One region of the Streptomyces sp. NBC_01460 genome, then DNA from elsewhere that is predicted to be linked to it. Evidence: riboswitches for the same ligand, from Rfam matches in the RefSeq annotation. Region 1 holds a riboswitch; each other region holds the start of a gene.
What was found. A riboswitch is a leader RNA that binds a small molecule or an ion and turns the genes downstream of it on or off. The one in region 1 is predicted to bind cobalamin.
Positions count from the first base shown of each region.

Region 2: linked by a shared signal. The riboswitch ahead of metE (5-methyltetrahydropteroyltriglutamate--homocysteine S-methyltransferase) and the one ahead of OG488_RS08455 (cobalamin biosynthesis protein) in region 1 are both predicted to bind cobalamin.
Region 3: linked by a shared signal. The riboswitch ahead of OG488_RS25155 (ribonucleoside-diphosphate reductase subunit alpha) and the one ahead of OG488_RS08455 (cobalamin biosynthesis protein) in region 1 are both predicted to bind cobalamin.

Region 1 covers NZ_CP109473.1:1,885,550-1,896,103, reverse strand. The annotation lists gene OG488_RS08465 (putative cobaltochelatase) at 1-1,367, opposite strand, end outside; gene OG488_RS08460 (cobyric acid synthase) at 1,364-3,004, opposite strand; gene OG488_RS08455 (cobalamin biosynthesis protein) at 3,001-3,945, opposite strand; cobalamin riboswitch at 4,074-4,202, opposite strand; gene OG488_RS08450 (hypothetical protein) at 4,354-4,572, opposite strand; gene OG488_RS08445 (inorganic phosphate transporter) at 4,585-5,835, opposite strand; gene OG488_RS08440 (class II aldolase/adducin family protein) at 6,093-6,752, shown strand; gene OG488_RS08435 (alpha/beta hydrolase) at 6,821-7,960, shown strand; gene OG488_RS08430 (hypothetical protein) at 8,146-9,444, shown strand; gene OG488_RS08425 (VOC family protein) at 9,475-9,885, opposite strand; gene OG488_RS08420 (ABC-F family ATP-binding cassette domain-containing protein) at 10,303-10,554, shown strand, end outside.
Region 2 covers NZ_CP109473.1:8,049,692-8,060,245, forward strand. The annotation lists gene OG488_RS35880 (PQQ-dependent sugar dehydrogenase) at 1-1,982, opposite strand, end outside; gene OG488_RS35885 (GNAT family N-acetyltransferase) at 2,289-2,852, shown strand; gene metE (5-methyltetrahydropteroyltriglutamate--homocysteine S-methyltransferase) at 3,005-5,335, opposite strand; cobalamin riboswitch at 5,497-5,719, opposite strand; gene OG488_RS35895 (cysteine hydrolase) at 5,949-6,563, opposite strand; gene OG488_RS35900 (magnesium and cobalt transport protein CorA) at 6,738-7,826, opposite strand; gene OG488_RS35905 (hypothetical protein) at 8,073-8,480, shown strand; gene OG488_RS35910 (endo-alpha-N-acetylgalactosaminidase family protein) at 8,696-10,554, shown strand, end outside.
Region 3 covers NZ_CP109473.1:5,542,505-5,553,058, forward strand. The annotation lists gene OG488_RS25135 (D-Ala-D-Ala carboxypeptidase family metallohydrolase) at 134-871, shown strand; gene OG488_RS25140 (GlxA family transcriptional regulator) at 895-1,869, opposite strand; gene OG488_RS25145 (hypothetical protein) at 1,951-2,166, shown strand; gene OG488_RS25150 (ribonucleotide-diphosphate reductase subunit beta) at 2,163-3,179, opposite strand; gene OG488_RS25155 (ribonucleoside-diphosphate reductase subunit alpha) at 3,179-5,575, opposite strand; cobalamin riboswitch at 5,715-5,838, opposite strand; gene OG488_RS25160 (GNAT family N-acetyltransferase) at 5,891-6,391, opposite strand; gene mctP (monocarboxylate uptake permease MctP) at 6,510-8,162, opposite strand; gene OG488_RS25170 (DUF3311 domain-containing protein) at 8,159-8,365, opposite strand; gene OG488_RS25175 (GntR family transcriptional regulator) at 8,619-9,389, opposite strand; gene OG488_RS25180 (sugar ABC transporter substrate-binding protein) at 9,675-10,554, shown strand, end outside.

The DNA of each region.
Region 1 (10,554 bases):
TGCACGGTGGCCGCGAGGTGCAGCTTCGTCAGCGCCCCCTCGGGCCGCCGGGAGCCGGTCGTCCGCCCGTGCTCGGTACGCGCCCGGGACCGTCGCCCGGCCGCGCCCTCACCCAGTCCGGGCACGCTGAGCATCTTCGTGCGGAACGGCTCGCCGGCCCGCACGGGCTGCTGCTCCCCGGCGCCGCCGCCCGGGGCGGGCGCGTCGCCGCTCCCGTTCTGCTCCGGGCCCGGCGCGTCGGTACCGCCGTCGTCGGGACCACCCGTGTCGGTACCGCCGTCGTCGGGGCCACCGCCCTGCGGGGGCACCCCGCCGCCGGGCCCGTCGGGGTCCGGGTCGTCGTCCCCGCCGTCGCCGTCCGCCGCGTCCTGGAGGGCCTCGTCCAGCTTGTCCTCGTCCAGCCCGGGCGCGTCGAACGGGTTGCGCCGGCGCCGGTGGGGGAGTGCCAGGAGCGCGGCCTGCCGGACGTCGTCCGCGACGACCTCGTCCCGGCCCGCCCACGCCGCCAGCGCCGTCGCCGTACGGGCCATGACGATGTCGGCACGCATCCCGTCGACCTCGAACGCCGCACACGTCGCCGCGATCTGCCGCAACACGCCGTCGCCGAGCACCACACGGGGCAGCAGGGCGCGCGCGGCGACGATCCGCTCACGCAACGCGGCCTCCTCGTCGGCCCACCGTGCGGCGAACCCGGCCGGGTCGTCGTCGTAGGCGAGCCGGCGGCGTACGACCTCCACGCGCAGGTCCGTCTCGCGCGAGGCGGCCACCTCGACGGTCAGCCCGAAGCGGTCCAGCAGCTGCGGCCGGAGCTCGCCCTCCTCCGGGTTCATGGTCCCGACCAGCAGGAAGCGGGCCGCGTGCCGTACGGAGACGCCCTCGCGCTCGACGTAGGAGGCGCCCATGGCCGCCGCGTCGAGCAACAGGTCCACCAGGTGGTCGTGAAGCAGGTTGACCTCGTCCACGTACAGGATCCCGCGGTGCGCGTCGGCGAGGAGCCCCGGCTCGAAGGCCTTCACACCCTCGGAGAGCGCCCGTTCGATGTCGAGCGCCCCGACGAGCCGGTCCTCCGACGCGCCGACCGGGAGCTCCACGGTCCGCGCCGGGCGCGACACGCCCGCCCCCGCCTCGTGGGGGCCGTCGGGACACGCCGGATCGGGCGCGCCGGGGTCGCAGGAGAACCTGCATCCCGCCACGACCGCCACCTCCGGCATGAGCGCGGCGAGCGCGCGTACGGCCGTGGACTTGGCGGTGCCCTTCTCACCCCGGACCAGCACCCCGCCGACGGCGGGACTGACGGCGTTGAGCAGGAGCCCGAGGCGCAGATCGTCCTGCCCGACGATGGCGGTGAAGGGATACGGCGTACTCACGGAGCCTCCTCTGTAGCGATCACATCTGTACGGCCGGGCCCGGCGGCACCGGGTTCCGGCGCCCGGCCGGACGGGGCCGGGCCGGCGCCGTCCGGGGCCCCCGCGGGAGCCCGACGGGCGGGGACCGGCACGGGTGGCGCGCCCGGCGGGAGGAACGGCAGCCCCTCCGGGGCCCCCTTCTCGATCAGCCTCCACAGGGCGTCCGTGTCCGCGTGTTCCTCGATCAGGTCCCCCAGCCGGTCCAGCTGCTCCTCCCGCAGTGCCCCGAAGCTCGTGTCCGGCGCCGCGACGAACCGCCGCCCGGCCGCCCGCGCGACCTCACCGAGGAACGCCCGCCGGAACGCGTCGCTCTCCAGCGACCCGTGCCAGTGCGTCCCCCAGACCGCGCCCACCCGGCACCCGTCCAGGAACGGCTCGCCGCCCAGGACCTCGGCGACGCCGTGATGGATCTCGTACCCCTCCACCGGCTCCCCGAGCGCCGACCCGACGGGCCGCTCCAGGACCTTCTCCCGGCCGAAGCGGACGCGTACGGGCAGCAGCCCGAGCCCCTCGACCAGCCCTGCCCGGGACTCGACGTCGTCCTCGATCCGCTCGCCCAGCACCTGGAAACCGCCGCAGATGCCCAGCACCGGCCGGCCCTCGGCGGCCCGGCGGACCAGCGCGTCGGCGAGCCCCCGCTCCCGCAGCCACGCGAGGGCCTTCACGGTGCCGCGTGTCCCGGGCACGATCACGAGGTCCGCGTCGACGAGCTCCTCGGCCCGGTCCACGAACCGCACCACCACACCCGGCTCGGCCGCCAGCGCGTCCACGTCGGTGAAGTTGGACATCAGCGGTACGGCGCAGACCGCGACCCGCAGCACGTCCTCGCCGTGCGGCGGTGCCACCACCGACTCCCGCACGGTCCCGCGCATCGAGACGCGCAGCCCGTCCTCCTCGTCGATGCCCAGCCCGTGGGCGTACGGCAGCACGCCGTACGCCGGCCGCCCGGTGAGCCCGAGCAGCATGTCGAGACCGGGCTCCAGCAGGGACACGTCACCGCGGAACTTGTTGACCAGGTATCCCGCGATCAGCGACTGGTCCTCGGGGCTCAGCAGCGCCGTCGTACCGAAGAAGGAGGCGAACACACCGCCGCGGTCGATGTCCCCGACGACCAGCACCGGGAAGCGGGCGGCCCGCGCGATGCCCATGTTCACGATGTCCGTGCGCCGCAGGTTGATCTCGGCCGGACTGCCCGCCCCCTCGCAGATCACCGCGTCGTAGGTGGACCGCAGCTGCTCCAGACAGTCCGTGACCGTCCCCAGCAGCGCTTCCTGGCGTCCCCCGTGGTAGCCGCGCGCACTCATCTCGCCGACCGGCTTCCCCATCAGGACGACCTGGCTGGAGCGGTCACCGCCGGGCTTGAGCAGCACCGGGTTCATCAGCGCCGACGGCTCCACCCGGGCGGCCTGGGCCTGCATCGCCTGGGCGCGGCCGATCTCCGCCCCCTCACGGGTGACGAACGAGTTCAGCGACATGTTCTGCGCCTTGAACGGCGCGACCTTCACCCCCCGGCGCACGAGCCACCGGCAGATCCCGGCCGTGACGACGCTCTTGCCCGCGTCCGACGTCGTTCCGGCGACCAGCAGTCCGCCGCTCATGTGGCTCTCCGTCCCCTGGCGAGGCGCCCCGCCGCACACACGGCGAGGGCCAGCACACTCACCCGGCGCGACAGCCGCACCGCGCGTTCGATGTCAGCGACCCGCACCTCGCGGCCGGCCTCCCCGTTGAGCACCGGCCGGTGCTCGATCCGTCCGCCGTACGCGAGGGTCCCGCCGAGCCGTACGCCGAGCGCTCCCGCGAACGAGGCCTCCACGGGGCCCGCGTTGGGGCTCGGATGCCGTCCCGCGTCCGCCCGCCAGGCCCGTACGGCGTCGTGCGGACGCCCCCCGGCGGCCACGGCGAGCGCGGCGGTGAGCCGGGCCCCGGGCCAGCCGACGACGTCGTCGAGCCGGGCCGACGCCCAGCCGTAGCGCCGGTGGCGGGGCGACCTGTGCCCGACCATAGCGTCGAGCGTGTTGACGGCCCGGAAGCCGACCAGCCCCGGCACGCCGCCGAGCGCACCCCACACCAGGGCCCCCACCACGGCGTCGGAGGTGTTCTCGGCGACGGACTCGACGACCGCGCGGGCGATCTGCGGGCCGTCCAGCGCCTGCGGATCGCGGCCGCACAGATGCGGCAGCCGCTCGCGGGCCAGCTCTATGTCCCCGGCGGCCAGCGCCCCGCCGACGGCGCGGGCCTCCCGGCCCAGCGACGTACCCCCGACGACGGACCAGGTGGCGGCGGCGGTCAGCGCCACGGCCAGGGCCGGACGGTTCCGTACGGCACGGGCGGCCAGCGCGGCGGCGCCCGTGGCGCCCCCGGCGCAGACGAGCGTGTGCAGGGCGCCCCAGCCGCGGTGGTCGCGCCAGAGCCGGCTCTCGGCGGCCGCGGCGGCGTGCCCGAAGGCGGCGACGGGGTGGCCCCGCCGGGGATCACCGAGCAGCAGGTCGCCGATCAGGCCGGCGGTGGCGCCGTACGCGAAGATGCGGTCGGCTCGCACCGCTCAGCCGGCCGTCGCGCCTCGAAGGACCTCCGGAGCAGGTGGTGCAGCGACCGACGCAGGGCAGCCAGACATGGCGTATGTCCTCACTCAGGGTCCGCGCCCTGGTTCGACGTGACCGGCGACGAGAGTCTCCTGGCTTCCGGATCCGCAGTTCCTCCGGCCTTCCAGCCCGCGGTGGCGGGCCGTGACTTCCGTGTGGAGGCTGCTCCCCGGTGACAGTGGCGGGACCGCGCCGGATTCGCACCGGCTTCCTCTCCTGTCGCCGTAAATGGCTCCGGCAGTCCACCACGGCCCGTGAAGGCCCGTCAACCTGCCGTTGACCTGCGAGGCTTCAGTGTGCGCAGACGCACACCGGGCCGGACACACCACCGTGGTGTGTCCGGCCCGGTACGGGTCGTGCGGGTGTCAGGCGACGATCAGGTAGATCCCGTACGCGACCGCCGCCGCGCACAGCGCGAAGCAGGCGTACGCACCGGTGCGCGCCAGGGCGCCACCGCCGCCCCGCGTCGTCGACACCTGCTTGGCGAGGCCGGTGATGCCGAGGGTGAAGAGGCCGACCAGCGCCACGGTGATCACGAGGCTGACGCCGAAGACGGAGGCGAGGGCCGCCCAGTCGATGTTCATGCGGATCTGTCCTTACACCGTGGCCGGCCGGGCCGGGTCGGCCTGGGTGTCCGGAGCGGGGATGGTGGTCTTGAAGTCCGGGACGGCCACGCCGACGGGCGGCGGGCTGACGGCCGCGATGGCGGTCGTGACGACGCCCGCGGGCTCGCCCTCGGTCGCGTTGACGTTGGTGTGGTCGACCGGCTTGCGGCGCGACAGCAGCCAGATGGCACCGGAGCCCGCGACGAGCAGGATGGCGACCACGGCGACACCCCAGGGACCCTGCTTGGTCAGGAACTCGGCACCCGCGCCGACCAGGCCGGCGGCCGGCAGCGTCAGGCCCCAGGCGACGAACATCCGGGTGGCGGTGGACCAGCGGACCACGCCCCCCTTGCGTCCGAGGCCCGCGCCCATGACGGCACCGGAGCAGGACTGGGTGGTCGAGAGGGAGAAGCCGAGGTGCGAGGAGGCCAGGATGACCGTGGCCGCGCTCGTCTGGGCCGCGAAGCCCTGCGGCGGCCGGAGGTCGGTGAGGCCGCTGCCCATGGTGCGGATGATGCGCCAGCCGCCGAGGTAGGTGCCCAGCGCGATGGCGATGCCGGCGGAGGCGATGACCCAGACCGGCGGGTTGGAACCGGGGGACAGGACGCCGCCGGTGACCAGGGCCAGGGTGATGATGCCCATGGTCTTCTGGGCGTCGTTGGTGCCGTGGGCGAGCGAGACGAGACCGGCCGAGGCGATCTGGCCGGCGCGGTAGCCCTTGGCGGTCGACTTCAGCTGGGCCTCGTCGGTGATCTTCCGGTTGAGGCGGTACGTCAGCTTCGTGGCCAGCAGCGCCGCGAGACCCGCGACGAGGGGAGCGGCGATCGCGGGCAGCAGGACCTTCGTGACGACGGTGCCGCCGTTGATCGAGGACCAGCCGGCCGACATCACCGCGGCGCCGATGAGGCCGCCGAAGAGTGCGTGGGAGGAGCTGGAGGGCAGGCCGACCAGCCAGGTCAGCAGATTCCACAGGATCGCGCCGACGAGCGCGGCGAAGATGACCTCGGTTCTGAGGCCGTTCTCGTTGATGATCCCGCCGGAGATCGTCTTGGCGACCTCCACCGACAGGAACGCGCCGACGAGGTTGAGCACGGCGGACATGGCCACCGCGGTCTTGGGCTTGAGGGCGCCGGTCGAGATGGTGGTGGCCATCGCGTTGGCGGTGTCGTGGAAACCGTTCGTGAAATCGAACACGAGAGCTGTCACGATCACGATCGCGAGCAGCAGCGTGATGTGTTCCATTTACCCAGGCAATCGTTCGACGTCATTGGCACGTGGAACGTAAGCAACCAGGGTGAACGGAAGATGAACTGGGCAGGGCGGCATGGTGACCCCAACCGCGTACGTCAGTTCCGCTTGTGTGCGCCGAGAGTATCCGGAGGCGCCCACTCCGGGGCGTGGGCCGGGCGTGGGCCGGGCCCTGTCCCGCACCTGTCGTCCACCTTCGGCCCGATGTGTCCCCCGGAAGAGACATCGGTCACCACCCCTAGGATCCCCGCATGGGTGATGAGCGGCAGGACGCGATCGAGCAGGCGTGGGACGGAGTCGTCGCGACGGCCCGGCGGACGGCGGCGGACGGCCTGGTCGTCGGCACCTCGGGCAACGTCTCGGCCCGGGTCGGGGACATCGTGCTGGTCACCCCCAGCGGGGTTCCCTACGACCGCCTGGGTCCCGGCGACGCCGTCGGCGTCGACCTCGAAGGACGCCAGGTCCTCGGCGACCTCGTCCCGACCAGTGAACTGGCTCTCCACCTGGCCGTCTACCGCGACAGCGACGCCGCGGCCGTCGTCCACACCCACGCGGTGCACGCCACCGCCGTCTCCACCCTCGTCCACGAGGTGCCGCTCATCCACTACGCCGCCGCCATGATGGGCGGCCCCGTCCGCACGGCCGCCTACGCGCGCTACGGGACGCGGGAGCTCGCCGACAACATGCTGGCCGCGCTGCACGGCCGCACCGGCTGCCTGCTGCGGAACCACGGCACGGTCACCTACGGCAGCACCCTCGACCAGGCGTACGACCGCACCGCCCAGCTGGAATGGATGTGCAGGCTCTGGCTCACGGCGAGCTCCGTGCCCGGCCACAGTCCCGCCCTCCTCTCGGCCGCCCAGCTGCGTGACGTGCGGGAGGCCCTGGAGGGCTACGGCCAGCCGGGCTGAACCCGGGGCGGGCTCCGTACGGCCCCTGCCCACTGGCAGAGGGCGCCCCGGCCCAGGACACTGGAGCCGTGCGCCAGGCAACAGCGGCGGCAGTGGCCGCAACCTCGATCCTCGGCGTCGGCGCGGCAGCGGTCGCCGCCGGCCGCTACGCCAGCGACGCCGCCCTCGGGGCGCCCTCGCCACGGCCCTTCCCCGCCGACCGCCGTCTCACCGTGCACGCCACCGCGGCCGGGCAGGTCACCCTGACCCGCTCCCTCTCCGCGCTGCGTCCCGGCACGTACGGACTGACCGGCCGGGGCGGCGTCCACGCGGTGGTGGGCCCGGTGCTCGAACAGCCCGGCCGCTCCGCCGTCTCCGCGGACACCGTCGTACGCCGGCTGGAGAGCGTCACCCTCGGCAGCCTGAAGCCCGGCGCCCGGGTCCGCCTCACCCCGGAGCTCCACCGCGGTGACCCCCTCGCCGCCCTCGGCCTCGCCTACAAGGAGGTCGAGGTCCCCGGAGAGCTCGGCGCCCTGCCCGCCTGGTTCGTGCCCGGGGCCCGCGACACCTGGGTGATCACCGTGCACGGTCTCGGCACCACCAGGGACCACCCCCTGAATGTGATGGGGTTCCTCCACGACCAGCAGTTCCCCGTGCTCGACCTGGCCTACCGGGGCGACCCGGGTGCCCCGCGCTCCCCGGACGGGCTCACCCACCTCGGCGAGTCCGAGTGGCGCGACCTCGACGCCGCCATCCGCTACGCCGTGCGCTACGGGGCGGAGCACGTGGTCCTCCACGGCTGGTCGTCCGGCGCCTCGATGGCGCTGCACGCGGCCGTCAACTCCGCCCTCCGTGATCGCATCCGCGGCCTCGTCCTCGACTCCCCGGTCATGGACTGGCGGACCACGCTGCGGGCCCTCGCCTCGGCGAGGGGCGTCCCCTCGGCGCTGCTCCCCCTCGCCGTCCGCGCGGCCCAGGGCCAGACAGGGCTGCACGGCGCCCCGCTCCTGAGCACCTCGGTGCCGACGGCCCTGCACGCCCCCACCCTCATCGTCCACGGGCCCGACGACACCCTGGCCCCCTGGGGGCCCTCCCGGGAACTCGCCGCGCTCCGGCCGGACCTGGTGACCCTGCACCCCGTGCCCCAGGCTCCGCATGCGGCGATGTGGAATGCCGACCCGGCAGGCTACGAGGAGGCGCTCCGGCGCTTCCTCACGCCCCTGATGTGAGCTGATGGGCCGGAACCGCCCGGTTGGTGACCCGGCCCCGAAGCTCCCCGAACCCTGGTGACACGGCTTCCGTTTGGGCTTTCGGCCCGTCAGAGGCAAGACTGCTCCTCGTGACGTCCCGTACCCCGCGCGACTCCAGGCTGCGACTTGTCCGCCCGCGACCCCAGGCGACCGCCCGTAAGGCCGTGACGACCCGGCGCACCCGGCCGGCCCCCCGCCCACCCGAGGGCACACCGCCCCCGGCGGAACTGGCACGCCAGGCCAGGGCCGTGCTCGCCGACGCCGTACGGATCGCCCACTGGGCGGCGGACGGTACGAGTCCGGGCTCGGTCACCCTTGCCGCCCAGGCCCTGGAGCGGGCCGCCGCGGCGATGGAGCTGTCACCGGCCCAGGTGCTGACTGGCTGGGACCGGGCCAGGCTGGCCGGGCTCATCGAGCTGCACGGCGACACCGCCCGCCCCGGCTGGCGGCTGCGGGCCTGGGACCGCGACGACTCCGCCGTGCTCCGCGGCTGGGTCGCGCTCTTCGACGCCTGGTCGCTCGTCCACGCCTCACCCGACGGCATCGAGGCCACCGCCGTGGCGGAAGCCGTCGAGGCCGTGCCCCAGGTGCTCTCCCTCCTCCAGCTCTCGGCGGGGCCCGTCACCGTGCCCGCGCTCCTCGACCTGCTCGGCCAGCGCGTCGCCGAGCTCCACGAGGAGCGGTGCGAGGTGCCCTACGGCCCGCAGGAGCAGCCCGCTGCCGTCGCCGGACACCCCGCCGACCTGAACGCGCTGCTCCTCGACTGGGCCCTGGAGGGCCTGGCCTCCGTGGGCGCCCTGACGCTCGGCGCCGGCCACGCGACCCTCACCCCTCTGGGCAACTGGGCGGTCTGGGTCAAGCTGGAGCAGATCTGCGTCGCCGCCCAGAGCCCGGCCGGCAACATCGAGCAGTCCGCCGCCGACATGCTGCTCGGCTGCGCCCGGCTCACCCCCGGCCCGGCCCGCGCCGAATACCGCGCCTGGCTCGCCGCCCGGCCCGTCGGCAGCGCCGTGGCCGAGCTGCTGGCCGTCGCCCGGGGCGAGGACGCGCTGCTGCGCGGGCTCGCCTTCGAGGCCCTGCGCGTCGTCGGCGCCCCCGCCGAGCCGGTCGTCCGCTCCGTCGTCACCGAGGCGCCGCTGCGCCCGTACGCGCTGCTCTGGCTCGCCGAGTACGAGGGCACCGACCCCGACGACGCCCAGGACGTCCTCAGCCGCGAGGAAGCGACCTGGCTCTGGGTCGACACCGCCGCGGCCGTGGCCGACCACGGCGAGACCGGGCTGCTGGTCCGCCACCTCGACTCCGCGGTCCAGGGCACGGTCCCCGCGCTGCTGGACGAGGTGCGTGCCGTGGGGCACCCCCGGACCGTCCAGGTGCTGGTGGCCCTGGCCGCCGCGCACCCGGACCCGGCCCTCGCCAAAGCCGTGCGCCGCGCCGCCTTCCAGGTGCACACCGGCGGGGTGTGAGCGGGCGAGCACGCGCGGCCCCGGGGACGCTCAGTCCGAGGACCCCGGGGCGTACGTCCCGAAGCTCCAGACGTTGCCCTCCGCGTCCCGCGCCATGTAGTCCCGCGAGCCGTAGTCCTGGTCGGTGGGCGGCATGAGGATCTCCACGCCGTGCTCCACGGCCCGCGCGTGGTGTGCGTCCACCTCGTCCACGACGACGTAGACCCCGGAGGGCCCGGCGCCGGCCATCGCCTCGGCGAAGGCGCCCCCGCGGCCCCTGGAGCCGAGCATCACCCTGCCGTTGCCGCACGAGAGCTCGGCATGGACCACGCTGCCGTCCTCGCCCTCGTACACCGCCTCCTCGGTGAACCCCAGGGCCTGGGTGAGCACTCGGATCGCGGCCTTCGCGTCCTCGTACAGGATCGTCGGAAAGATCGTGGGACCACCGTCCGCCACTGCCATCACGCTCGCCCTCTCCCGCTACCCGACCACCTCGATGTGATCTGCGTCTCAGTCTTCCATCGGCCACCGACGACGTCAGCGGAAGGGGCCGCGGCGGCCCGGGTCCCCGGTGCTCCTGGATCCGGGCCGCCGCCGACCGCCGTCGCCGCGGAGAGACCGTCCCGGATGTCCGCCTCCGTCCGCTCCGGCCGCTCCACCGCGACTGTGCCGTTCGGTGCCGGGTTCCAGCCGGTTCGGCGGGGTGCGCCCGCCTACGTGACGAGGTGTGGTGGCGCGGTGGCGGGCCGGGAGCATGAGGTAAAGCAGGTGGACACCGCCAGTAGACTGAGTCCCATGGCAATTCTCCTTGTGCATTAGGCGGCGTCGAGTCGTGAGTCCGCTGTCCCTCCGCCGTCCATACCGCCCTGGAGTATTTCCGTGATCACCGCTTCCGGCATCGAGCTGCGCGCCGGCGCCCGCATCCTCATCGAGAACGCGTCCTTCCGTATCGCCAAGGGCGACCGCATCGGTCTGGTCGGCCGCAACGGCGCGGGCAAGACCACGCTCACCAAGTGCCTCGCGGGCGAGGGGACCCCCGCCGGCGGCACCATCAGCAACAGCGGTGAGGTGGGCTACCTCCCGCAGGACCCGCGCACCGGCGACCTCGACGTCCTGGCCCGCGACCGCATC
Region 2 (10,554 bases), 6.2 Mb from region 1:
TACTCCGCGTCCCAGACGCCGAAGATGTTGGCGTTGGGGTCGTGTTCACCGTCCGCGATGGTCTGCACGGTTCCGGAGCAGCCGGTGGCGGAGGTCTGCGGGTGGCCGTGGCTGTCGTGGCCGATGATGAAGGTGACCTTCACCTTGGAGCAGTCGATCGTGCCGTCCTCGGGGTCGGAGACGGTGACCTTGAAGGGCACGGCGGCACCCGGGTCGATGACGGATCCGTCGACGGGCAGTTCGAGGGTGACGCTGGGCGCCGTGTTGCCGACGGTGATGATCACTGACGCCGTCGCGGTCTTCCCGGTGCCGTCGGAGACCGTCAGCTCCGCGGTGTAGCGCCCGTTGGAGGAGTAGGTGTGGGAGGGGGAAGCGCTGGTGGAGGTCGTGCCGTCACCGAACTTCCAGGCGTAGGTGAGAGGGTCGCCGTCGGGGTCGGAGCTGCCCGCCGAGGAGAACTTCACCGCGAGCGGGGCGCCGCCGGAGGTGCGGTCGGCGGCCGCCTTGGCGAGCGGGGACCGCCCGCCGGTGATGTGCTCGATGCGGTAGACGGCGCTGTTCGCGTCCCCGTTGAAGTAGCCCGTGCCGTAGTCGAGCACGTAGAGGGCGCCGTCCGGCCCGAAGGCCGAGTCCATGACCTGGGTGCCCTGCCAGGGGAAGGCGTTGATCGACTGGACGGCGCCGTCGGTACCCTGTTCGATGCGCTTGATCCACTTGCGGCCGAACTCGCCGGCGAAGAAGTCGCCGTCGTAGCTCTGGGGGAACTTGACGTCCGAGGTCGAGGCCGCGTCGTAGCGGTAGACGGGCCCGCCCATGGGGGACTCGGAGCCGCTGCCGAACTCGGGGACCGATCCGCCGTCGTAGGGGATCCAGGCGGCCTGGGCCGGAGGCAGGTCGGTCAGGCCGGTGTTGTTGGGCGAGGTGTTCCTGGGGGCGGAGCAGGAGAACGCGGCTCCGGACGTCGAGGTGGCGAAGTCGTAGTCGACGTACGCGTTGTTCTTCCCGGTGCAGTAGGGCCAGCCGTAGTTGCCCGCTTTGGTGATGCGGTTGAACTCGACCTGCCCGGCGGGCCCGCGGCTCGCGCTCGCTGTGCCGGCGTCCGGACCGTAGTCACCGAGGTAGACGGTGCCGGTCGGCCTGTCGACGCTCATGCGGAAGGGGTTGCGGAATCCCATGGCGTAGATCTCGGGCCTGGTCTTCGCCGTTCCCGGCGCGAACAGGTTGCCCGACGGGATGGAGTAGTCGCCCGCGGCGTTCACCTTGATGCGCAGGACCTTGCCGCGCAGGTCGTTGGTGTTGCCCGCCGAACGCTGGGCGTCGTAGGCGGGGTTGCGGCCGGACCGCTCGTCGACGGGGGTGAACCCGTCGGAGGCGAAGGGGTTGCTGTCGTCGCCCGTGGAGAGGTACAGGTTGCCCTGGCCGTCGAAGTCGATGTCCCCGCCGACGTGACAGCAGAGACCGCGGCTGGCGGGGACGTCCAGGACCTTCTTCTCGGACGCGGTGTCCAGGGTTCCGTCGGTCCTGAGGACGAACCGTGAGAGCCGGTTGACGCCGTCGAACGGCGCGAAGTCGGCGGCCGACCCGTTCGCGGGGGCGTCCCCCGAAGGAGTCGAGAGCACCGGGGCGTAGTAGAGGTAGACGAAGCGGTTGCTGGTGAAGCCGGGGTCGACGCCGACGCCCTGCAGCCCCTCCTCGTCGTGGGAGTAGACGTTGAGGCGCCCGGAGACCTTGGTGGTGCCTGCCGCGTCGGTGAGGCGCAGGGTGCCGTCCCGTGAGGTGTGCAGGACGGACCTGTCGGGCAGGACGGCGAGCGTCATCGGCTCACCTGTCTCCGCCACTCCCTTGGCCAGGGTGACCTGCTGGAACTCCTCGGCCGCCATGGGGGCGGCCTCGACCGGTCTCTCCTGGGCGGTGAGGACGCCCGCGGTGACGGCCAAGGTGCACGCCAGGGCCGCGAGAGGTCTGATGAGTTTCCTGTGCACGCGAATCCTCCGTGTGGAGACGGGGTCGGGGTGGAGCACAGGCGCGTGCCGTCGCGCCGGGAGCCGGGTGCCCCAGGGGGAGGAGGGCACCCGGTCCTTGCTGTCCGGTTCAGATCAGGAAAGTAATGGCTTTTGCGGCGTCCAGATAGACCTTTGACGTACTGGACCGCAACTTTCTCTAGTCGAGGGACAAAGGGGCTGGGTGCGGGGGGCGGGCCGCCGGCTCGGGGCCGCCGGATCCTGGCCCCCGGCCGCAAGATCACGGTCCGGGGCCGCCCTACTAGGCTGTCCGTCATGAATGCGGCCATGACCAGCGAAGGGGCCACCAAACCCGCCATCCTCGACGCCGGAGAGCTGACGTCCGACCCGGAGTCGGAGGTCCGGTTCGCGGAGTCGGCCCACCGGATCCTCGCGGACCTGGTCGGCGGAGGTGCCGCGCTGGGCTGGGTCGAACCACCGTCGCGGGACGAGGTGGCGGAACTGCTCGGACACGTCCTCTCCGCGGTGCGGGCCGGGGACGCGGCGCTGCGTGCCGCCCATCTCGACGGCCGGCTGGTCGGGTTGGGTTACTGGCTGCGCCACGACCGGCCGACCCAGCGGCCGCACGCCGATCTGGAGAAGATCGCGGTGGACGCTGCTGCCCACGGCTGTGGCATCGGCCGGGCGCTGGCCGGTGCCCTGATCGCTGACGCCCGGGAGGCGGGGATCGAGGTACTCACCCTGGACGCCCGCGGTGACAACACCAACGCCCTGCACCTCTACCGGTCGTTGGGGTTCACCGAGTACGGACGTCTGCCCGACTTCGTCGCGGTCGGCGAACGCCGCTACGACAAGGTGCTCTGCATGCTGGACCTCCGTCGGCGCGGCTGATCAGTTCCCCGCACGATGACCGGCCGCCCGAGTGCGTGCGTGCGGGAGGCCCCGGACCCGGCTGCGGCGGACCGCGAGCACGCCGCGCGCGCCCTGAGACGGGCCGGGGCCGGCCCGGCCCGCGGACAGGCGTCCGGCCCCGGGTCCGGCGATCAGGCGTTCTCGGATGCCAGGCCCGCGCGGATCTCGCGGGCCGCGGCGACGAGATTCTCCAGAGACGTCCGGGTCTCGGGCCAGCCGCGGGTCTTCAGGCCGCAGTCGGGGTTGACCCACAGCCGCTCGGCGGGGATGGCCTCGAGTCCCGTGCGGAGGAGGGCTACCGCCTCTTCGGTGCTCGGGACGCGGGGGGAGTGGATGTCGTAGACGCCGGGACCTGCCTCGCGCGGGTAGCCGTGCTCGGCCAGCTCGTGGGCGACCTGCATGTGGGAGCGGGCGGCCTCCAGGCTGATGACGTCGGCGTCGAGGTCGTCGATGGCCTGGACGATGTCGCCGAACTCCGCGTAGCACATGTGGGTGTGGATCTGTGTGTCCGGCCGCACGCCGCCGGTGGTGAGCCGGAAGGATTCGGTGGCCCAGTCGAGGTAGGCGGCGTGGTCGGCGGTACGCAGCGGCAGGGTCTCGCGCAGGGCCGGTTCGTCGACCTGGATGACCGACGTGCCCGCGGCCTCGAGGTCGGCCACCTCGTCACGCAGGGCGAGGGCGACCTGGCGGGCCGTGTCGCCGAGCGGCTGGTCGTCGCGGACGAACGACCAGGCGAGCATGGTGACCGGCCCGGTGAGCATGCCCTTGACGGGCCGTTCGGTCAGTGACTGCGCGTACGTCGTCCAGCGCACCGTCATCGGCTCGGGGCGTGAGATGTCGCCCGCGAGCACGGGCGGGCGGACGTAGCGGGTGCCGTAGGACTGGACCCAGCCGTGCTGCGTGGCCAGGTAGCCGGTGAGCCGTTCCGCGAAGTACTGGACCATGTCGTTGCGTTCGGGCTCGCCGTGCACCAGGACGTCGAGGCCGGCCTTCTCCTGGAAGGAGACGACCTCGCGGATCTCGTCCTTGATCCGCTCCTCGTACTCTGCGTCGTCGATCCGTCCGGCCCGCAGGTCGGCCCGTGCGGTTCGCAGCTCGGTGGTCTGCGGGAACGACCCGATCGTGGTCGTCGGCAGCAGTGGGAGCCCGAGGTGCGCGCGCTGGGCGGCGGTCCGCTCCGGGTAGGGCTGCGAGCGTCGGCCGTCCGCGTCGGTGATCGCAGCCGTGCGGGCGCGTACGGCGGAGTCCCTGGTCAGCGCGGATCCTGAACGGGACTCCAGATCGGCCCTGTTGGCGGCGAGCTCGGCCGTGATGGCGTCGGTGCCGTCGGCCAGCCCGCGGGCCAGGACCGCGATCTCCGCGGTCTTCTGCTGGGCGAAGGCGAGCCAGCGGGCGATCTGCGGATCGATGTCCTCTTCGGCGGCGGCGTCCAGCGGGACGTGCAGCAGCGAGCAGGACGCGGCGACGTCGACACGCTCGGCGAGCCCCAGGAGGGTGCCGAGCGTGGCGAGGGACTTCTCGTAGTCGTTGATCCAGATGTTGCGGCCGTTCACGACACCTGCCACCAGGCGCTTCCCGGGGAGGCCCCCGGCGGCGGCGAGGTCCTCGAGGTTTCCGGCGGCGGACTCGGTGAAGTCGAGGGCGAGGCCCTCGACGGGGGACTTGGCCAGCACCGGAAGCGCGTCGCCGAGGCGGTCGAAGTACGAGGCGATCAGCAGCTGTGGCCGGTCGGTGCGCCCGCCGAGCTCGCGGTAGGCGCGGGCGACGGCGTCGAGCTCGGCAGGCGTACGGTCCTGGACGAGGGCGGGCTCGTCGAGCTGCACCCACTCGGCGCCGGCCGCGCGGAGATCGGCGAGGATCTCGGCGTAGACGGGAAGGAGCCGGTCCAGCAGGGTCAGCGGTTCGAACTCGGCGGCCACACCGGGAGCGGGTTTGGCGAGCAGCAGGTAGGTGACCGGGCCGACGAGGACCGGGCGGGGTGTGTGGCCGAGGGAGAAGGCCTCCTTGAACTCGGCCACCTGCTTGGTCGAGTCGGGAGTGAAGGCGGTGTCCGGGCCGAGCTCGGGGACCAGGTAGTGGTAGTTCGTGTCGAACCACTTCGTCATCTCGAGGGGTGCGATGTCCTGGTTGCCCCGGGCCATCGCGAAGTAGCCGTCGAGTGCATCGGCCACGACGGCGGCACGGTGGCGCTCGGGGACGGCCCCGACCATGACACTGGTGTCCAGGACATGGTCGTAGTACGAGAAATCACCGGACGGCACCTCATGGAGCCCGGCGTCGGCCAGCCGCCGCCAGTTCGACCGGCGGAGGTCCGCTGCGGTCCCGTCGAGGGCTTCGGCGGTGACGCGGCCCTTCCAGTAGCCCTCGACGGCCTTCTTCAGTTCACGGTCGGGTCCCTGGCGGGGGTAGCCGTACACGGTGGCTCGCGCTGCCGCGGCTGTGGGCTTCGGTGTCGGTGTCATGGAACTCTCCTTCGCGAAGATGTGTCCTGGACATCCCGGAGACGGGACGCGGACGCGAAGGGGCGACGATCGGACGGATCACGCCGGGGATGCACCGTGCGTGCCGCTCGATATCTGCGCCGACCCGCCCACGAGGTCACCGGGATCTCCGCACGCGATCGGTCGCGTGCGGGCAGCGGGCAGGTCTTCGGACTCGTGGGCACGGTCACCTCGGGAGAGGCGTCCTCCTACTGGCCGTCGCTTCCCAGACCCGTCCGGGTCCAGTGCGTATGACGGCGTTCGTTCCCACTCACCGCTGCGGGGCAGTCCCGGATTCCCACCGGGTTCCCTCTTACGACGCATCCCGTCTGGGTGACGGGGCGAACCAGCTGCACCGGACACCCTACGGGGGCGGGCGGAGTCCGCAAACCCGCTCACCGTCCGGGACATGGCCGGAACGCGTCCTCCGACCGGCATCCTGGGGGTCGTGAACGGCCCCGCACGTCTGTGCACCAGGCGGGTCGCGAGCGGGGGGCCGCGTGGCGGCGTCGCGGATACCGGCTGCTGTTCGAGGCCGTACTCCGCCGGCCGCTCACCCGGGCTGACGGAGTCTCGGTACGGCCCCTGCGTACTCTCAGAGGCCGGCGATGACCTCGGCCGACGTCATGGGCAGGGAGAACATCGGGTAGTCGTACGTGATCGCGTTCTCGTGCTCCTCCTGGGAGGTGGCGGCGACACAGTCCGGCAGTGTGATGACCCGGTAGCCGTTCTCGTACCCGGTGCGCATCGTCGACTCGACGCAGCAGTTGGTGAGGAAGCCGCCGAGGATGATCGTGTCGATCCCCTTGTTCCGCAGGATGAAGTCGAGGTTCGTGCTCGCGAAGGTGTCGAGGCCGCGCTTCCCCTCGATCACGATGTCGCCCTGGGCCGGCGCGAGGTCGTCCACGATCGCGGCGCCCCAGGTGCCCTTGACGAAGGCCGAGCCCTCGACGACCCCCTTGAGGATGCCGTACGGGTGCCGGGACAACTCGCCGTAGCCGGGGGCGAAGGTGATGGGCGCGTGCATGACGGTGACGCCCGCGGCGCGGGCGGCGGCGGCGAGGGCCACGGTGTTCGTGAGCATGGAGGTCTTCTCCATCACTCCCGCCACAGCCCCGTTGAGCGCCCCGCCCTCGCTGGTGAAGTCGTTCTGGTACTCGATCAGGATGAGTGCGGTCTTCGCCGGATCAAGGTGGAAGGTCTCGGACATGACGGCTCCTTAGCGATGTCGGTCACACCGGTGGCAGGGATATCTTGCCCGACAAGGGGAGCAACCGGACGGTGATGACCAGGATCGGCGGCTCCCCGTCGTGGACCGGCCGCCGCCGACCGACCGGTCCCGGCGGACGGCTGACCGTCGAGCCGGGCCGCGTGGCGGGAAGGATCAGAGCCAGCCGTTGCGGCGGAAACCCCTGTGCACGGTGAAACAGGCGACGGCGATGACCCCGAGGGCCAGGGGATAGCCGTAGGTCCAGCCGAGCTCGGGCATGTGCTCGAAGTTCATCCCGTAGACCCCGCACACCATGGTCGGCACGGCGATGATCGCGGCCCATGCCGTGATCTTGCGCATGTCCTCGTTCTGAGCGACGGTCACCTGGGCGAGATGGGCCTGGAGGATCGAGTCGAGAAGTGTGTCGAACGACGTGATCTGGTCCCGGGCATGGGTCAGGTGGTCGGCCACGTCCCGGAAGTAGGCACGGAGGTCGGGCCCGACAGCGGGCATGGGCTGGGTGGCGAGCTGGTGCAGGGGCCGGTCCAACGGCGCCGCCGCGCGCTTCAGTTCCAGCAGCTCCCGCTTGAGCTGGTAGATCCACCCGGCGTCGCCCCGGCCGCTGCTGCCGCTGAAGACGGCGGTCTCCACGGCGTCGATGTCGTTCTGCACCGCGTCGGCGACGGCCAGGTACTCGTCGACCACATGGTCGGCTATCGCGTGCAGGACCATGGCCGGCCCCTGGGCCAGCCGCGCCGGCATGTCCTCGAGGGCCTCCCGCAACGGGCCCAGGGAGCCGTGCCGGCCGTGCCGGACGGTGATGACGAAGTCGGTACCGACGAACGCCATGACCTGGCCGGTGTCGACCACCTCGCTGGTGGCCGTCAGCTCCGCGTGCTCGACGTAGCAGACCGTCTTGAAGACGGCGAACAGGATGTCGTCGTACCGCTCCACCTTGGGCCGCTGATGGGCGTGCACGGCGTCCTCGATCGCGAGCGGGTGGAGACCGAACAGCTCGGCGAGATCGGTGAACTCGTCCGGTTGCGGCTCGTGCAGCCCGATCCAGACGAATCCTTCTCCGGACCTGCGGACCCGCCGCAGCGCCTCTGCGGCGTCGGCGGTCCCGTCCTGTCGTGCACCCTCGCGGTAGACCACGCAGTTCACCACCGAGCTGCCCAGGGGCGAGCGTGCCGGGTGGCTGAGATCCACGGCACGCCGGTAGCCGCGGCGGACCGCTCGTCGGATGGTGCTGAACGTGGACACGGTGGCTCCTTCGGGCGGATCAGCAGCCAGTGTGCCATCCCCGGGCCAGGCCATGACCATGGGTGATCGCGCGCGGTCTCATCCCTGAGAAGTCCTGCGCGGCCAGGCGGAGAGGCCCTCCGAGCGGACCGGTCCGTCCGATCCACCGGGCGGCTCGTGCCCCCGCCCACGTGCCGAAGGCATGCGCGCGGGGAGGGGCGGCGTGGCCGGGCGGCAAGGATCGGTGGGTGGGGCAGCATGACCCGGATGGGACCCCCACCGAAGCCGAGCCCGAGCCCGAAGCCGAGCCCGAAGCCGAAGCGGAAGCAGGAGCCGAAGCCGAAGTCTGAGCCCGAGCGGACGCCCGACGGCCGGTACCTCGTGGTGGGCGGACGCAGATGGCGCGCGACGGATCCTGAGATTCCCGAGGACGTCGCCGCCCGCCTGCGCCGTCACCTCATGGCGGCCCGGCGCGCGGTGGCGGCCTCGCACCGGAACGAGGACCCGGAGGCCGAGAGGGTGGCCCGAAGCCGTGTGCAGACGGCGAAGGTGGCGCTCGGTGAACGCGGCACCCCGTGGTGGGAACAGTCCGTCGGCGAGCGTCGCCGGCGCTGGGAGGACGGCGCCACCGCACTCGACGCCGACCCGCCGGACGCGGGCCGGACCGATCCGTAGACAGGCCGTCCGGGGCACGGTGCGTGGTGCCGCGCCCGGCGTACGTCGTCCCTCCGGAGACCCCCGTAGCCCCCGGAGACCCCCCGGAGACCGGGGACCCTGGGCGAGCCGGGCACGTTAGTCCAACAGCCTCTCCTCCTTTGTCCATGGGCGCGTTCATCCCGCGCGGCGCATCTTGGCGAGCACAGATGCCGTCAAGCGTCAGGAGAGCGCGCATGCACGCACAGGACCCCGGGCCGAGCCGCAGGACCGTGGTGGCGGCCACCGCACTGGCAGGGGCGGGACTGGCTCTCACGGGACCCGGCGCCGCACTCGCGGCGCAGCGGGAGACGGCGCGGCGGGAAACGGTGCTGCGCTCCCGCGAGTTGGAGGTTCGCGTCGATCCGGACTTCCCGCGCATCGTCTCGTACGCCGACCGTGCCGACGGCGCCGTACTCCACGGTCAGGAGGATCCGGTCGCCTCGGTGGTGATCGACGGGACCGCCCGGACCCCCAGGGTGACCTCGCGCGCCGGCCGGGACCGGGCGTCGTACACCCTCACCTTCGACGGCGGCACGGAGATCCGGGTCGAGATCGGTGTCACCGGCCGCCGGGTCGACTGGTGCGTCACCCGCATCGCCGACACACCCGCCCTGCGCGTCGGCACACTTCAGTTCCCGTCCCTGGCGTTCCTGTCGGTACGCAGCGATCAGCCGGGCGCCGCCCTCCTTGCCGCGCGGATCCAGCTCGACAAGGCCACGAGCGGCGACACCCTGGTCGAGCTCACCTCCGACACCGTGCCCGACGCCTCGCCGACGGGTTGTGCGTACGCCGTCGTCGCCCACGACCGGCTCGGCGGCGCCCTGGAGACCAACACGACGTACGACAAGCCCGACAGTGTGCCCGGCGCCACCTGGGAGAACGGGCGTCTCTGGCGGCAGACCCTCGGGAGGGACGGCTACGTCAAGGCGCAGCTCACCTGTGGGCAGTGGACGCACCGTGCCGCGACCGCGCCCCTGGACGCCACCGAGCCGCTCCCGTACGCCACCGTGATCATCACCGGTGACCGCAACGGCGACGGTGTGGTGGACTGGCAGGACGCCGCCATCGCCTTCCGCGACATCATGGTCGACCCGCTGGGCGCCGACGAACAGCACCTGCGCGTCGTCCCGCACATCCCCTTCAACTTCGCGAGCCAGGCCACCAACCCGTTCCTCGCGACGCTCGACAACGTCAAGCGGATCTCCCTGGCGACGGACGGCCTGCGCCAGTACACGCTCCTCAAGGGATACCAGTCGGAGGGCCACGACTCCGCCCACCCCGACTACGCGGGCAACCACAACGAGCGCGCGGGTGGTCTCGAGGACCTCAACACGCTCGTACGCGAGGGGCGCGGGTGGGGAAGCGACTTCGGTGTCCACGTGAACGCCACCGAGTCGTACCCCGTCGCGAACGCGTTCTCCGAGACGCTCGTCGACAAGAACGACGAACAGTGGGACTGGCTCGACCAGAGCTACCGCATCGACCAGCGTCGGGATCTCGTGTCCGGCGACATCGTCACGCGCTTCCAGGACCTCAGGGACGAGACGGACCCGGCGCTGAACATGCTGTACATCGATGTCTTCCGCGAGTCCGGCTGGACCTCGGACCGGCTCCAGCGGGCACTGCGGGAGCAGGGCTGGCAGGTCACCACCGAGTGGGGCCACGGCCTCGAACGCTCCTCTCTCTGGTCCCACTGGGCGACCGAGACCGACTACGGCGGCGACACGTCCCGGGGCATCAACTCGCGGCTGATCCGCTTCATCCGCAACCACCAGAAGGACGTCTTCGCCGACAAGTGGCCGACACTCCTCGGTATCCCGCGCACCGGCAACTTCGAGGGCTGGGTCAACAAGACCGACTGGAACACCTTCTACCAGCAGATCTGGACCGACAGCCTGCCCGCCAAGTACCTCCAGGCGTATCCCGTCAGAACCTGGGGCGCCCACGAGATCACGTTCTCCGGTCCGACGAAGACGTCCGTGGACGACGTCGACGGCACCCGACGCATCACCACGGACGGCCGGGTCGTGTACGAGGAGGGACGCTATCTGCT
Region 3 (10,554 bases), 3.7 Mb from region 1:
GCCCCCTCTCCGTGTCCGCAGGGGCACGGGGCGCCGACCGGTGTTCTCCCGGGCGTGGTTGACGCGCGTCGACCCGTCCGACAGGCTCACCCTCACACCGCTCCACCACGCCTCACCGTGCAGGGAGAACCCCATGATCAGACGCACCGCACATCTGCTGCTCGGCCTTGTCATGACCATGGCTTTTGCGATCGGCGGGGCCGTCGTCACGGCCGGCACCGCGCAGGCCGACGGTTGTTACACCTGGACGCGCACCCTGTCCCCGGGCGCCACGGGCAACGATGTCACCCAGCTCCAGATCCGGGTGGCGGGCTACCCGGGATACAACTCGGTGCTGGCCGTCGACGGCTCGTACGGCCCCGCCACGACGGCGGCGGTCAAGCGCTTCCAGTCCGCGTACGGCCTCGCCGCGGACGGTGTCGCCGGACCTGCCACACAGTCCAAGCTGTACGCGCTCCAGGACGACGACTGCACCCCCATCCACTTCACGTACCCCGAGCTCAACACGTGCAACAGCACCTGGGCGGGCGGGGCGGTCGCTGCGGGAACGGCCAAGGCCAACGCGCTGAGCAGCATGTGGAAGCTGGAGGCCCTGCGGCACGCGCTCGGTGACCAGTCGATCCGTGTCACCAGCGGCTTCCGCTCCACCTCCTGCAACTCGGCGGTCGGCGGAGCGACGAACAGCCGCCATCTGTACGGCGACGCCGTCGACCTCGGCTCCGGTCCGCACTCGCTCTGCACCATCGCCAAGCAGGCCCGCAACCACGGCTTCAACGGCATCCTCGGCCCGGGGTACGCGGGCCACAGCGACCACATCCACGTGAACCAGGGGCCGAGCCACTTCTGGTCGGCCTCCGGCTGCGGCATCTGACACCCGCCCCGGGGGTTCTCCGCTCAGGCCACCTCGGTCAGGTCGGAGGGCCCCCGGAAGGTGCGGCGGTACGCGTTCGGCGTCGTGCCCAGGGAGCGTACGAACTGGTGGCGCAGGGCCGCCGCGTTCCCGAAGCCGGTCCGTCCCGCGATCATGTCCATGGTCTCGTCCGAGGTCTCCAGCAGGTGCTGCGCCAGCAGGACGCGTTGCCGGAGCAGCCAGCGGTACGGCGTGGTCCCCGTCTCCTGCTGGAAACGGCGGGCGAAGGTCCGGGGCGACATGTGGGTGCGGTCGGCCAGCTGCTCGACGGTCAGCTCCTGGTCGAGGTGGTGCTCCATCCAGGCGAGGGTCTCGCCGACCGTGTCGCACCGGGTGCGCGGCAGCGGGCGCTTCACGTACTGCGCCTGGCCGCCGTCCCGGTGCGGGGGTACGACCATGCGGCGGGCGATGGCGTTGGCGACGGCGGGGCCGTGCGCCTGGCGGACCAGGTGCAGGGCGGCGTCGATGCCCGCGGCCGTCCCCGCCGAGGTGATGACCGGGCCCTCGTCCACGTACAGCACGTCCGGCTCCACCCGGGCCTCGGGATAGCGGCGGGCCAGCTCGTCGGCGTGCCGCCAGTGCGTGGTGCAGCGGCGGCCGTCCAGGAGCCCGGCGGCACCGAGGACGAAGGCGCCGGAGCAGACGCTCAGCACCCGCGCGCCGCGCGCCACGGTCCGCCGCAGGGCCGCGAGGACCTCCTCGGGGTACTCCCTGGCCACGAAACTGCCGCCGGCCGGGACGGCGACGAGGTCCGCCTCCTCCAGGCGGTCCAGCCCGTGCGGTGTGCTGATCGTGAATCCGGCATGGGTCCGCAGGGCCTGTCCCTCGGCGGAGACCACCGCGAAGTCCTGCACGGGCAGGCCTTCCTCGGACCGGTCGAGGCCGAACACCTCGCACAGCACGCCGAGTTCGAACGGATGGACCTCGTCGAGGAGCAGAACGGCGACATTCTTCAGCATGACGCCAGTGTGGCAGCAATTCGATGGTGTGTGACAGTCCTGCCACTGCCGGAATCCGGGCGCACGGACGACAGTGGAGCCATGAACACATTCCTGAGCTACCTGGCCATAGCCGCACTTTTCGCCCTCGTCCTGCTGCCCGCCGTCCTCGGGTTCGCGCGGGAGCGCCGGATCGACCGCGAACTGCGGGAGGCACGACGGAACGGGGAAGCCGCCGCGCCCCCGGGAACGACCGGCGCCGCGCGGCCGGTCCCGGCCACGCGGCGCCCCCACCTCAGGTCGTGGGCGAGGGTCTAGAAGTCGTCGTCGAAGCCGACGGACCCCTCCACCGCCACCTGGTACGCGGAGGGGCGGCGCTCGAAGAAGTTCGTCAGCTCCTGCACCCCCTGGAGCTCCATGAAGGAGAACGGGTTCTCCGAACCGTAGAGCGGCGGGAATCCGAGGCGGGTGAGCCGCTGGTCGGCGACGCACTCCAGGTACTGGCGCATCGACTCGGTGTTCATGCCGGGCAGGCCCTCGCCGCACAGGTCGCGGCCGAACTGCAGCTCCGCCTCGACGGCCTCCTTCAGCATGTCGGTGACCTGCTGCTGGAGCTCGTCGTCGAAGAGGTCCGGCTCCTCCTTGCGGACGGTGTCCACGACCTCGAAGGCGAAGTTCATGTGCATGGTCTCGTCACGGAACACCCAGTTGGTGCCCGTGGCGAGGCCGTGCAGCAGCCCGCGCGAGCGGAACCAGTAGACGTACGCGAACGCGCCGTAGAAGAACAGCCCCTCGATGCACGCGGCGAAGCAGATGAGGTTCAGCAGGAAGCGGCGGCGGTCGGCCTTCGTCTCCAGCCGCTCGATCTTCTCGACCGAGTCCATCCACCGGAAGCAGAACTGGGCCTTCTCGCGGATCGAGGGGATCTCCTCGACCGCGTCGAAGGCCGCCGCGCGGTCCTCCGGGTCGGGCAGGTAGGTGTCGAGCAGCGTCAGGTAGAACTGGACGTGCACGGCCTCCTCGAACAGCTGGCGCGACAGGTAGAGCCGCGCCTCGGGGGAGTTGATGTGCTTGTAGAGCGTCAGCACCAGGTTGTTGGAGACGATCGAGTCGCCCGTCGCGAAGAAGGCGACGAGCCGGCCGATCATGTGCTGCTCACCGGGCGAGAGCTTGGCGAGGTCGGAGACGTCGGAGTGGAGATCGACCTCCTCCACCGTCCAGGTGTTCTTGATCGCGTCCCGGTACCGCTCGTAGAAGTCCGGGTAGCGCATGGGACGCAGGGTCAGTTCGAAGCCCGGGTCGAGCAGGTTCTTGTTCTCGTTGGTGCTCATTACTGGCAGGCCTCGCAGGACTCGGGGTTTTCGAGGGAGCAGGCGATCGCGTCCGCGTCGGGGGCGGAAGCCTGCTGGACGGGGATCGGGGCGGCGGCGGCAGCCGTCCCGGACGCCGCGCGGGCGATCCGGGTCGCCGGCCGCGACCGCAGGTAGTACGTCGTCTTCAGCCCCTGCTTCCAGGCGTACGCGTACATCGAGGAGAGCTTGCCGATCGTCGGCGTCTCCAGGAACAGGTTGAGCGACTGGCTCTGGTCGAGGAACGGCGTACGGGCCGCCGCCATGTCGATGAGGCCGCGCTGCGGGATCTCCCACGCCGTGCGGTACAGCGCCCGCACGTCCTCGGGGATCCAGGCGAAGCCCTGCACGGACCCGCTGGCCTCGCGCAGCGCCTCGCGGGTGCGGGCGTCCCAGACGCCGAGCTTCTTCAGCTCGTCGACCAGGTAGGCGTTGACCTGGAGGAACTCGCCGCTGAGCGTCTCGCGCTTGAAGAGGTTGGAGACCTGCGGCTCGATGCACTCGTACACCCCGGCGATCGAGGCGATCGTCGCCGTCGGGGCGATGGCGAGCAGCAGGGAGTTGCGCATGCCGCTCTTCGCGACCCGGGCGCGCAGCGCCTCCCAGCGCTCCGGCCAGTTCAGCTCGGTGTCGTAGTGGTCCGGGTGCAGCACGCCGCGCGCGGCGCGGGTCTCGGACCAGGCGGGCAGCGGGCCCGACCTCTCCGCGAGGTCGCAGGACGCCTCGTAGGCGGCGAGCATGATCCGCTCGGAGATCCGCGTGGAGAGCGCGCGGGCCTCGGGCGAGTCGAAGGGCAGGCGCAGCTGGAAGAAGACGTCCTGGAGTCCCATCGCGCCCAGACCCACCGGCCGCCAGCGGGCGTTGGAGCGCCCGGCCTGCTCGGTCGGGTAGAAGTTGATGTCCACGACGCGGTCGAGGAAGGTCACCGCCGTACGGACGGTCGCGTCCAGCCGCTCCCAGTCGATCGAACCGTCGGCGACGAACGCGCCGAGGTTGACCGAACCCAGGTTGCAGACGGCGGTCTCACCGTCGTCGGTGACCTCCAGGATCTCGGTGCAGAGATTCGAGGAGTGCACGACCCGGCCCGGCTCCGCCGTCTGGTTCGCCGTGCGGTTGGAGGCGTCCTTGAACGTCATCCAGCCCTGGCCGGTCTGCGCGAGCGTGCGCATCATGCGGCCGTACAGCTCACGGGCGGGCATCGTCCTGCGGGCCAGGCCCTTCGCCTCGGCCGCGCGGTAGGCCGCGTCGAACTCGTCGCCCCACAGGTCCACGAGCTCCGGGGTGTCCGCCGGGGAGAACAGCGACCACTCCGTGTCCGCGTCCACGCGGCGCATGAACTCGTCCGGGATCCAGTGCGCCAGGTTGAGGTTGTGCGTGCGCCGCTGGTCCTCACCGGTGTTGTCGCGCAGCTCCAGGAACTCCTCGATGTCCGCGTGCCAGGTCTCCAGGTAGACGGCGGCGGCCCCCTTGCGGCGGCCCCCCTGGTTGACCGCGGCGACCGAGGCGTCCAGCGTCTTCAGGAACGGGACGATGCCGTTGGAGTGCCCGTTGGTCCCCCGGATGAGTGAACCCCGGGCACGGATGCGGGAGTACGAGAGGCCGATGCCGCCCGCGTGCTTGGAGAGGCGCGCCACCTGGTGGTAACGGTCGTAGATCGAGTCGAGCTCGTCCAGCGGCGAGTCCAGCAGGTAGCAGGAGGACATCTGCGGGTGCCGGGTGCCGGAGTTGAAGAGGGTGGGGGAGGACGGCAGGTAGTCGAGCCGGCTCATCAGGTTGTACAGCGCGGCGACTTCGCCCAGGGCGCGCTCGGAGGTGTCCTCGGCGAGCCCGGCGGCGACGCGCAGCATGAAGTGCTGCGGCGTCTCGACGACCTCCCGGGTGATCGGGTGACGCAACAGGTACCGGCTGTGCAGAGTCCGCAGCCCGAAGTAGCCGAAGCGGTCGTCGGCGCCGTCGGCGAGGGCCTGGTCGACCAGGGCGTCGAGGGCGGCGGCGTGCAGCGTGACGAACTCGGCCGTCCGGTCCGCGATCAGGCCCTCGCGGTGTCCGACGGCGACCGACGCCGAGAAGGAGACGGCACCCTGACCGGCGGCCTCGTCGGCGACGGCCAGGGTGAGGAGCCGGGCCGCGAGCCGGGAGTACGCCGGGTCCTCGGAGATCAGGCCGGCGGCGGCCTCGGTGGCCAGCGAGCGCAGCTCGGCCTCGTCCGACCGGGCGTTGCGGCCACGCAGCGCGGCGGCGGCGACCCGTCCGGGGTCGGTGTCGGGCAGATCGGCGGTGAGACCGGTCAGGGTCCGCAGGAGTGCGGTCCCGGGCGCGTCGGTCGTGCGGCCTTCGTATTCCGCGGCTGAAACCGGGTCTGCTGGCGCGATGGTCACTTGGGGCTATCCCTCGCTCGGCTCAGGGCCTGCGGGAGCGGGGGGCCGGACACGTGGACACCCGGGGGAGGGCAGCACGGCGCGCACGGCGTCCACCGGCCCTCCGCGGGGCCCGGACGTCTCTGCGCCCGGTTCGGTCGAGCCGGACGCGCTGCCGACAGGTCTTCGGACTCCGCGGTGCGCGAAAGCACACCGATCACACCGTTGCGGGACAGTTCCGGATTCGCACCGGATTCCCCTGCGGCGACAGCGAGGTCGAGCATACATGTGGGGGCCGCCAGTTATGGCAGCCCCCACATGTAGTGTCGTGATGGCTCAGAAGGCCAGGCGGAATGTGAGGAGGGGCAAGCCCGGGAGAGGGCTCCAGTCCCGCTCCGGCGTCCGTACGAAGCCGAGGCGGCGGTAGATCCGGTGGGCGGCCTCCATGGACGACCGGGTCGACAGGACGATCCCGGAGAGCCCTTCGGTGGCACGTGCCCGCTCGACGCAGGCCCGTACGAGCGCCTCACCCGCACCGCGCCCACGCGCCTTCGCGGAGACGGCCAGCATCCGGAACTCGGCCTCGTCCTCCCCGGCGATGTCCGCCCAGGGGCTCCCGGGCGGGACATAGGTGACCCCGCCCAGCAGATCGCCGTCGGCGTCCGCCGCGACCAGTACCAGGGCCTCGGCGGCCCGTCGCCCGATGGCGCGAAGCTGTTCCAGATAGGGGTCGTCGGCGCCGAAGTCCAGCAGCCCGTCGTCGAGATACGCCTGGGCGGTCATCTCACCGAGGGCCTCGTGCTCCTCGGCGTGGACCGGTCTGATCGAGACATCCATGGGCGTCAGTCTCCCCCCGCCCGCGCGCCGGGCGCACGCCTTTTCCGGGGCCGCGCTCTGCGCACACAGAGGAACGTCCCGGCGGGGCGGACCCCGCCGGGACGTACGCCATCGGGTCCTACACCCGTTGCAGCGGTTCGTCGTCGCCCGGTGCGCCCACCGTGGCCGGCGGGAGCTCGGCCTTGACGCCCGGGTCGCCGACGTCCGCCGTGTAGTCGGACGGAGAGGTCTCGTCCACGCCGGCCGGGGCCTTCAGCGCGTTCAGGACGAAGGTCAGCACGACCACGACGACGATGTTCAGCACGATCGCGGTGAGACCGATGTAGCCGATCTCGCCGATGCCCGGAATCTCCTTCGAGGACCCGCCGAAGTGCTTCTGGGTCGGGCTGGCCACGCCGTACGCGGCCACCGTGCCGTAGAGCATGCCGACCGCCCAGCCGGCGATCAGGGCCCAGCGGTGGAACCACCGGGTGAACAGACCGCCCACCAGGGCCGGCATCGTCTGGAGGATCCAGATGCCGCCCAGCAGCTGGAAGTTGATCGCGACCGTCTTGTCCATGGTGAGGACGAAGGCGAGCGCGCCGACCTTCACCAGCAGCGAGACCAGCTTGGAGACCTTGGTCTCCTGCGCCGGGGTCGCGTCGGGCTTGATGAAGTCCTTGTAGATGTTCCGGGTGAAGAGGTTCGCCGCGGCGATCGACATGATCGCGGCGGGCACCAGGGCGCCGATGCCGATCGCGGCGAAGGCCACGCCCGCGAACCAGTCGGGGAACATGTTCTCGAACAGCTGGGGGATCGCCAGCTGGCCGTTGTCCACCTTGATCCCGGCGGCGATCGCCATGAAGCCGAGCAGGGCGAGCAGGCCGAGCATCAGTGAGTACAGCGGCAGGATCGTGGTGTTGCGCCGGATCACCTCACGGCTGCGGCTGGAGAGCGTCGCCGTGATCGAGTGGGGGTACATGAAGAGCGCCAGCGCAGAGCCGAGTGCCAGCGTGGCGTAGCCCCACTGGCCCATCTCCCCGGGGACGAGTGCGCCGCGAGGCTTGCCCGTCGCCTCGTTGGTCTGGGCGAACGCCTCACCGGCCTTGGCGAAGATGTCGTCGAAGCCCCCGAGCTTGATCGGGATGTAGATGATGGCCACCGCGATGACCAGGTAGATCAGGCCGTCCTTGACGAACGCGATGAGCGCGGGTGCGCGCAGTCCCGAGGAGTACGTGTACGCGGCGAGCACGGCGAACGCGATCAGCAGCGGCAGGTCCTTGATGAACCAGTGCGTGGTCTCGCCGCCGCCGACGCCCATGACGTCCAGCACGGCCTGGATGCCGACCAGCTGGAGCGCGATGTACGGCATCGTGGCGAGGATGCCGGTGAGGGCGACCGCCAGCGAGAGCCCCTTCGAGCCGAACCGGCCCCGCACGAAGTCCGAGGTGGTGACGTAGCCGTGCTTGTGCGAGACGGACCACAGGCGCGGCAGGAAGGTGAAGATCAGCGGGTAGACGAGGATCGTGTAGGGGACCGCGAAGAAGCCGGCCGCGCCCGCCGCGTAGATCGCCGCGGGCACCGCGACGAAGGTGTACGCCGTGTAGAGGTCGCCGCCGAGCAGGAACCAGGTGACCCAGGTGCCGAACGACCGTCCGCCCAGGCCCCATTCGTCGAGGCTGGCCTCGTTCTCGGCCTTGCGCCAGCGCGCGGCCATGAATCCGACGACCGTGACGGCCAGGAAGAAGAAGATGAACACGGCGAGTGCCACACCGTTGACGCCGTCCTTCACGCGGACGCACCTCCCTTGCGGGCGCGCTGGTCACGCTGCCACAGCTTGTACGCGATCATGGTCAGCGCGGTCGAGACGAGCACCCAGAGCATCTGGTACCAGTAGAAGAACGGGATGCCGATGAAGGTCGGTTCGACCTTCGCGTACGAGCTCACCCAGAGCATCGCCACGAACGGGGCGACGAGGCAGAGCGCGATGACCACCCTCGCGGGTGTCACCGTCGGTGCTGTCGGTGTTGCCGGTGTTGCCGGTGGGTTCGCATCGGTTTCTTCTGGCATGTGGCGACTCCGTCCCCTCGCTGATCACCTGGTGTAATGCGCAGGAAATCTAGGCGAGAGGTCCGCCCATCGTCACCCCCCGTCCGCATTGCGGTCCTGCAACGGTCCGGTGTCGCCCGAAATGACTGATCCCCCTGTGTGGACAGGGGGATCGGTCGCGCCGGAGGTCCGGAAGGTCTCAGTCGGTGGGACGCTTCAGGCGGGCCACGAACTTGTACCGGTCGCCCCGGTACACCGAGCGCACCCACTCCACCGGTTCGCCGTGCCCGTCGATCGAGTGCCGGGACAGCATGAGCATGGGGAGGCCGACGTCCGTGCCGAGCAGCCCGGCCTCGCGCGGCGTGGCGAGCGAGGTCTCGATGGTCTCCTCCGCCTCGGCGAGCCGGACGTCGTACACCTCCGACAGAGCGGTGTAGAGCGAGGTGTACTTCACCAGTGAACGGCGCAGCGCGGGGAAGCGCTTGGCCGAGAGGTGTGTCGTCTCGATGGCCATCGGTTCGCCGCTGGCCAGCCGGAGCCGCTCGATCCGCAGCACCCGCCCGCCCGCCGTGATGTCCAGCAGCCCGGCGAGCGTGTCGTCCGCCGTGACGTAGCCGATGTCCAGCAGCTGGGAGGTGGGTTCCAGGCCCTGGGCGCGCATGTCCTCGGTGTACGAGGTGAGTTGCAGGGCCTGGGAGACCTTCGGCTTGGCGACGAAGGTGCCCTTGCCCTGGATGCGTTCCAGCCGGCCCTCGACCACCAGCTCCTGGAGGGCCTGGCGCACCGTGGTGCGCGAGGTGTCGAACTCCGCGGCCAGGGTCCGCTCGGGCGGCACGGGGGTGCCGGGCGGCATGGTGTCCGTCATGTCGAGGAGATGGCGCTTGAGCCGGTAGTACTTCGGGACGCGTGCCGTACGCGCACCCGCACCCGTGCCGGTCTCGCTCGTACTGCTGCCCCCGTCGGCACCCATGGCCCGCCTTCCCGACTGCTGCGTTGCTGCCGTCACCGGCTCCTCCGTCTGTCGCGGCTCACATGGTGGCACGGTCCGGTCACGGCTCGTCGCCCTCCCTCAGGTGTCGGTCCGATAACGGACGCGAGTGCACTTCTTATACACCCTTGACACCCCTAAAGGTCTAGGCCAAGCTCCCGGTACTGGTCTAAACCATTAAAGACCAGGTCCCAGCCCCACAGGTAGCGCCGGCGTACGTCTTCGCGGTGGGCGGGGGGTTGCTGGTATCCCTGAGGAGGGTGTGGCATGAAGCGCAAGCTCATTGCGGCAGTAGGCGTCGCAGCGATGATGACCGGAATCGCGGCGTGTGGTGGGGACAGTAATGACAACGCCTCGAAGGACCCGAAGGACCGTACCGAGAGCCTGACGGTCTGGCTCATGGTCGACGCGCAGAGCACCTGGCCGGAACTGGTCAAGGACGTCAACGCGCAGTTCAAGAAGAAGTACCCCAAGGTGAAGGTCAACGTCCAGTACCAGCAGTGGGCGGACAAGGCCAAGAAGCTCGACACGGCCCTCGGTGGCGACAAGTTCCCGGACGTCGTCGAGCTCGGCAACACCGAGACGATGCAGTACATCCTCAACGGCGCGCTGGCCGAGATCGACCCCAAGAAGTACGACAACTCGGACACCTGGATCAAGGGTCTGAAGGACACCTGCACCTTCGAGGGCAAGCAGTTCTGCGTGCCCTACTACGCGGGCGCCCGTGTCGCGATCTACAACAAGGACATGCTCAAGAAGGGCACGGGCAGCGATGTCCTCCCGCAGACCGAGGACGAGCTGCTCACCGCGCTCGACAAGGTCTCGGCGGAGTACAACAAGAAGGACAAGCGCTTCTCGTCCCTCTACCTGCCGGGCCGTTACTGGTACGCGGCCATGTCCTACGTCGCGGGCTACGGCGGCTCCATCGCCGAGTACGACGAGGGTGCGAAGGAGTGGAAGGGCAACCTCTCCTCCCCCGAGTCCCAGAAGGGCATCGAGCACTTCGTCAACCTGGTCAAGAAGTACAACAAGGCCGACCAGACCAAGGACGAGCAGGACCACGCCAACGTCATGGCCAACGAGAAGACGGCCCTGATCTACGGCAACGGCTGGGAGGCCGGCTCGGTCGTCGACGGTGCCAACAACG